2 regions of the Acidaminococcus sp. BV3L6 genome follow, and region 1 is predicted to be linked to the other one. Evidence: a T-box and tRNA genes for the amino acid it is inferred to sense, from the RefSeq annotation. Region 1 holds a T-box; the other holds one or more tRNA genes.
The links. The T-box of region 1 lies ahead of HMPREF1246_RS06305 (valine--tRNA ligase). A T-box ahead of a tRNA ligase gene usually reads a tRNA of that ligase, here a tRNA-Val.

Region 1 (3,407 bases):
CCCTGTTCATCGCGGACAAGACCATGGATGAAGACATGCTTAAAGGGAATTTCCTTCATAAATTCCATGCCCATGGTGATCATGCGGGCAACCCAGAAGAAAATGATGTCATAGCCCGTCACCAGGACGCTCGTCGGATAAAACTGCTGCAGTTCGTCCGTCTTGTCCGGCCAGCCAAAGGTGGAAAAAGGCCATAGACCGGAACTGAACCAGGTATCAAGGGCATCTTCATCCTGATGGATGTTGTGGCTGTGGCAGTGCGGGCATTCCGTCAAATCCGTCCGGGACGCCATCTGCTTTCCGCAGTCGTCACAGTACCACACAGGGATACGGTGACCCCACCAGATCTGGCGGGAAATGCACCAGTCATGGATGTTGTCCATCCAGTTCGTATAGGTCTTCGTGAAACGGTTCGGCACAAACTGGATGCGCCCGTCTTCAACGCATTCCACGGCGGCCTTCACGAGGGGTTTCATTTTGACAAACCACTGCGTGGAAATGAGGGGTTCCACGACGTGGTGGCAGCGCTGGCAGTGACCGACAGCATGGGGCGCGTCTTCGATCTTGACGAGAAGACCCAAGTCCCTCAGGTCCTGGACGATATGCTTGCGGCATTCGTAGCGGTCTTCCCCTTCGTATTTGCCGGCGTCCGCCGTCATCTTGCCGTCAAGACCGATGACCGTCAGACTGGGCAGCTTCTGGCGCTGCCCCACTTCATAGTCGTTGGGATCATGGGCCGGCGTAATCTTTACGGCGCCCGTACCAAATTCAAGGTCAACGTATTCGTCGGCCACAATGGGGATAAGGCGGTCCATGATGGGAAGGCGAACCTGTTTTCCCACAAGGTCCTTATAGCGTTCATCCTTGGGGTTTACGGCAACGGCCGTATCGCCGGGAATGGTTTCCGGACGGCTCGTGGCAATTTGGAGATAGCGCCCGGCTTCCCCTTCGATGGGATAATTCACATACCACAGATGGCCCTCGTCATCCTGGTGTTCCACTTCAACGTCAGACAGGGCCGTACGGCAGTTGACGCACCAATTGATGATGCGCGTTCCCTTATAGATGAGGCCTTTTTCATAGAGGCTGACAAAGGCCTCACGGACAGCACGGGAAAGTCCTTCATCCATGGTAAAGCGCTGACGGTCCCAGTCGCAGGAAATGCCCAGGCTCTTGAGCTGAGTCACGATGCGGTCGCCATATTCTTCCTTCCACTGCCAGACCCGTTCCAGGAATTTTTCACGGCCCAGGTCATAGCGAGTGAGGTTTTCCTTCTTTTTCAGTTCCTCTTCCACTTTGATCTGCGTGGCAAGTCCCGCGTGGTCATACCCGGGAAGCCAGCAGGTATTGTCCCCCATCATACGATGCCAGCGCACGAGGATGTCCTGCAGGGTATTATCAAGGGCATGACCCATGTGGAGCTTACCGGTGATGTTGGGCGGCGGAATGACCACACTGAAGGGTTTCCGGCTCTTATCGACGGGTTGATGGAAAAAGCCATGTTCCACCCAATATGCATACCATTTCTTTTCCACTGCCGCCGGGTCATAGACCTTGGGGATGTTGTTTTCTTCTGCCATACTTCCAAAAGCCTCCTTAGCCTGTAAAAAAAATAAACCCGTCCCATCAGATAGGACGAGTTCGGTCGCGGTACCACCTATTTTCCCAATTGCTTGGGCAACTTGAGGACGTAACGAGCCAAACGGGCGGGCTTACTTTGGTTCAGCACGCCAGCTCCCGGGCGACTTCAAGGGATTTTCCTAGATGCTTGCACCGGCCGCATCTTCTCTTAAAAGGAAAGGGCCCCCTACTCCTCCCGTTCAACGCTTTTTACATATATAGTTTATTTTACCAAGGAGCGCGGGGAATGTCAATCTTCCCGCCGGTTCCAAAAAAGGAACCTGCAGCTGCTGCCACAGGTTCCCTTGTGCTATTTGACGATGATCACCGGTACGGGCGACAGCTGGGCCACCTTGCTGCTCACGCTGCCCAGGAGGAATTCCTCCACGCCTGACAGACCGCGTTTACCGATGACAATGGCATCGGCACCTTTTTCCCTAGCCACGGTAACGGCCATTTCAGCGGCGTCGCCAAATTCCATGTCGAACTCGGCTGCACCAGCAAAATCCTTCAGTTTGTCCTTTGCCGTATCAAGGACCATCTTACCAATCTGGGTTGGTTTCACGCTCGTATCCTTGACGGGCTTATTGCCAACGACAATGAGCTGGTTGACTTTATTGCTCGGCACCACATGGATGACAATGAGTTCACCGCCCACAGCCTTTGCCATATCCGCCGCCGTTTCAAGAGCACGGAAACTGGTTTGGGAACCATCAATCGGAACGAGGAATTTCTTGAACATAAGACCACCCCCTAGTTACGGCGTCTTTTCTTTCCTCTGCCTATTTCACGATAAGGACAGGGACAGCGGCGTACTGCGCCACGCGGGAGCTGACGCTGCCCAAGAAAAATTCAGCGATGCCGGACAGGCCACGGCTTCCGATGACGATGGCATCTGCATGTTTGTCCTTGCTGAGTTCAATAATCCGGTCCGAGGCATGGCCCACATCCATGAGATAGTCGACCTTGCCCGTAAAGCCTTCCATCTTGGTTCTTGCCGTGTCAAGAACACTGCTGCCAATACGGGTCAACTGGTCATTTTCTGCAGCAACAGCCGTCTGGTCCAAGCTGTTGATATAAAGATCGGCACTGCTGTAAGTCTGGACGATATGAGCTACAATGAGCTCACCGTCATACTTCGCAGCCAGATCCTTTGCCGTTTCAAGGGCTCTCCAGCTCGTCGAGGAACCATCAACAGGAACTAAGATCTTCTTGAACATACACCTCTACCTCCTTACCTTAGGGGAACCTCCCTATTCCTAGCGTCAGGTACCATACCTGCTATTTGACGATGGTCACCGGACAATGGGCACTTTGAGAAACCTTTGTGCTGACACTGCCCAGGAAGAATCCGGCAAGGACGCCCATTCCGCGATTGCCCATGACGATGAGGTCCGCGTCAATGGTCTCTGCCACTTCGCAGATTTTTTCCGCCGGATCGATATCGACATATTTCTTGAAGGTGATCTTGTCATAGCCTGATTTTCCTGCCTCCCGCTGTGCCAGTTCAAGCGGGGTCAGGCGGGCCGATTCAATCTCGTTGCCGTCCTTATCCTTCACAGCCGGTTTGATACGGCTCAGGTCGTAGGGAATATCCACATTGAGGACAACAATCTCACTTGCAAAATGTTTCCCCAACTCAATGGCAAAATTCATGGCACGCAGGGAAATATCGGACCCATCAATGGGAACCAGGATCTTTTTCATCATAGGAAACTCACCTCCATAAATACGCGGGCCGCAGTCCTTATTTTACGATGAGGACCGGCACCGAAGCATACTGGGAA
Region 2 (3,407 bases), on a different contig from region 1:
CCCGCAGTTTCTGCTGCCGGCTGTGGCGCCTATGCGCTGTCTGGACGGCTTTTTGAGCTTCTCTCAGGTCCTCCTGGTTCGGGACTAACTGAACGCTGGGTTTTAGCTCCTCAAGGCTTTCTTTGAGGGGACCGCGGTCCTTACTTTCCGCAAGGACTGCCGCCGCTCCATCACAAGGAACGGGGGCTTCATGCGGCCGCTTTTTTGACCTTATCCGCAGAGGCCGCTTTTCCTTGAGGACAGGACGCTTTTTTCGCGCAATGAGGTGTGCATTGGAAAAAACGATAAAAGCGAGGAAGATAAAGAAAATGAAATGATCCATGCGGCGGCCTCCTTACTCTTCACTTGGATGATCCACTCCCTGCAGGGGCTCACCGCCTGCAATCTGCTCCCTCATGGCCGTATCGGCATTGATGTTCTTCATGCGGTAATAGTCCATGACACCCAGGTGTCCTTCACGCAGGGCGGACGCCAGGGCAGCCGGAACTTCAGCCTGGGCTTCGACGACCTTGGCCTTCATTTCCTGCGTATAGGCACGCATTTCCTGTTCCTTGGCCACAGCCATAGCCCTCCGTTCTTCCGCTTTTGCCTGGGCAATGTTCTTATCGGCTTCGGCCTGGTCTGTCATGAGCTGGGCACCAATATTGCGTCCCACATCAACATCGGCAATATCAATGGAAAGGATTTCAAAAGCTGAGCCAGCATCAAGTCCCTTGCTAAGGACCGTGCGGGAAATATGATCCGGGTTTTCGAGGACGTCCGTATGCTCTTCCGAGGAACCTACCGTGGTGACAATGCCTTCTCCGACTCGGGCAATGATGGTCGATTCCCCGGCACCGCCAACAAGGCGGTCAATATTGGCACGAACCGTAACACGGGCCCGAACCTTAAGTTCAATCCCATTTTTGGCTACGGCTGAAATCAACGGGGTTTCAATGACTTTCGGATTGACGCTCATCTGCACGGCTTCCAGGACGTCGCGTCCAGCTAGGTCAATGGCGGCAGCCCGTTCAAAGGTAAGGGGGATGGCAGCCCGTTCCGCTGCAATGAGGGCATCAACAACGCGGTCCACGTCCCCACCGGCAAGATAATGGGCTTCAAGTTGATCCACATTGACATCAAGACCGGCTTTATTGGCCTTCACCAGGGGCAGGACAATCTTTGAGGGCACAACACGGCGCAGCCGCATCCCAACAAGGGTAAAGATTCCCACGTTGACCCCGGCGGCAAGAGCGGACACCCAAAGACCAAGGGGCACAAAGTGCAGAAAGAGGACAATGAGGACAAAAAGAATCAGGACAACGAAGGAACTGCTCAATAAAGCAATCATGGGACCTCCTTTTCAACAACGAGCTGCCGTGAACTGACGGCAATGACTTTGACCGGTGTGCCGGCCTCATAGAATTCCCCGCGGGTCATGGCATCATAAGGCTCCCCGTGGATTGCGACGCGTCCGGATGGGCGCAGGGGCGTTTCCGCCGTTCCCGTCTGTCCCACCATCTGGGGTAGGCGTTCAGTGGCTTCATAGCCTTTATCGGCGGTAAAGCGCAGTCCTAAGGTAATGCGGCGGCCAATGCGGCTGTGCGGGCCTTTGTGAAAGAACCAATAGCCTAGGACAAGGGTCAAAAAAAGCAGGGCACCGACAATGAAAAGCGCCTGTCCCCCACCGCCAAGATAGAGAAAGAGAGCGGCCAAGAGGGAGAAAAGACCGGTCACGCCAAAAATCCCAAATCCGGGAATTGCAGCTTCTACCATGAGCAAGACGACGCCGATTAGAAGAAACGTCATAAACATAAGGAATCCCTCCTTTTATCAGAGGCGTTTACCTCTATATTCTACAACATACGGGAAATTCCTTTTTTAAGCAGCAAAAAAGACCTCTGGAATCATCCAAAGGTCTTATTCTCGGGAGTTGGTGGGCGCTAACAGGATCGAACTGCTGACATTCTGCTTGTAAGGCAGACGCTCTCCCAGCTGAGCTAAGCGCCCATCAAAGTTGGTGACCGGAGGGGGAATCGAACCCCCGATACCGCCGTGAAAGGGCGGTGTCTTAACCGCTTGACCATCCGGCCAAAAAAAATGGTGATCCGCCAGAGGATCGAACTCTGGACACCCTGATTAAGAGTCAGGTGCTCTACCAGCTGAGCTAGCGGACCACGTCAGTCACTGAAAAGTGACTACTCGTATATAATACAGCATGAGGTCATTTTATGCAAGTACTTTTTTCTTTTTTTGAAAAAAATTTTTACAGGGTCTTGCTGGATTCCCTATGGACAAAACGTCCCTTCTCCTCCCCTTCAAAGGAGCCTTTTCAAAAGAAAACAGGATACCGTCCCCAAAAACGAAACGATACCCTGCTTTATGATTCATTTATTTGTGAGTGCCGCGGCTGCGCAGCTTGATCCACAAGGGACCAGCCAGGAAGGTCGACGTATAGAACCCACTACTAAAGCCAACAAGCATAGCAAAAGAAAAGTTCCGAATCGTCTCCCCACCAAACAGGAAGATGGCAATGACGGCAAAAAGGGTCGTCGCCGACGTATAGATGGAACGGTTCATCGTCTGCCAGATTGAATTATCCACCATATCCCCCAAGCTTTCGCTGCGGCGGTGAGTATGGAGGTTTTCCCGGATCCGGTCAAAAATAACAATCGTTCCGTTAATGGAGTAGCCAACCACCGTAAGGAGCGCCGCCACAAAGGACGAATCCATTTCAAGCTGCAGAAGGGAGAACCAACTGAGCGTGACCATGACGTCGATGATAAGGGCGATAATGGCGGCAAAGGCAAAGTTATGCTCAAAGCGGATCGTGATGTAGATGATCATGAGCACCCAGCTGAGAGCAACGGCGCCCATAGCCGATTTTACAAGGTCGCGGCCTACCGTGGCCCCGACGTTTTCCACACGCAGGACCTCATTGGGTCCCAGCCGATTAGTCATGTCCGTCATGGTCTCAACGCGCTGGTCATCACTGATGATGCCCGTACGGATGAGGACGGACTGGCTTTCTTCGGTTTGCTGTCCATCCATACTGCCCAACTGGATGATACTGCTGCCCAGCTTATGGTCTGAAAGGACATCACGGACCTCACTTACGGTTACAGGGTTCTCGAACTTCACATCAATGATGCTGCCGCCCGTGAAATCAATACCGAGATTGAAGCCCCTTGTGAGCATGGACACAACGCCCACCAAAAGGAAGATCAGGGAAATGGAAAAGAAGACCTTCGCTTTTTTCACAATGGAAAAGTGCTTCATTTTTCCACCTCCTTATCTTTTTTCGGAAGGCTGGCTCCATAGAAGAAAGGATTCTTCGTAAATTGGCTGCCAACCAAGGCGTTCAAGATGAACTTCGTAACCGTAATGGCCGTAAACATACTGATGAGGACACCTAAGGCCAACGTCAC

Region 2: it has a tRNA-Val gene. The T-box ahead of HMPREF1246_RS06305 (valine--tRNA ligase) is inferred to sense a tRNA for this amino acid. The anticodon was not compared.

The regions. Positions count from the first base shown of each region.
Region 1 covers NZ_AWUR01000034.1:11,444-14,850, forward strand. The annotation lists gene HMPREF1246_RS06305 (valine--tRNA ligase) at 1-1,580, opposite strand, end outside; T-box leader at 1,629-1,833, opposite strand; gene HMPREF1246_RS06310 (universal stress protein) at 1,931-2,362, opposite strand; gene HMPREF1246_RS06315 (universal stress protein) at 2,403-2,840, opposite strand; gene HMPREF1246_RS06320 (universal stress protein) at 2,902-3,330, opposite strand; gene HMPREF1246_RS06325 (universal stress protein) at 3,368-3,407, opposite strand, start outside.
Region 2 covers NZ_AWUR01000042.1:27,300-30,706, forward strand. The annotation lists gene HMPREF1246_RS07745 (hypothetical protein) at 1-322, opposite strand, end outside; gene floA (flotillin-like protein FloA) at 335-1,330, opposite strand; gene HMPREF1246_RS07755 (NfeD family protein) at 1,327-1,794, opposite strand; tRNA gene HMPREF1246_RS07760 (tRNA-Val) at 1,914-1,989, opposite strand; tRNA gene HMPREF1246_RS07765 (tRNA-Glu) at 1,998-2,072, opposite strand; tRNA gene HMPREF1246_RS07770 (tRNA-Lys) at 2,081-2,156, opposite strand; gene secF (protein translocase subunit SecF) at 2,371-3,258, opposite strand; gene secD (protein translocase subunit SecD) at 3,255-3,407, opposite strand, start outside.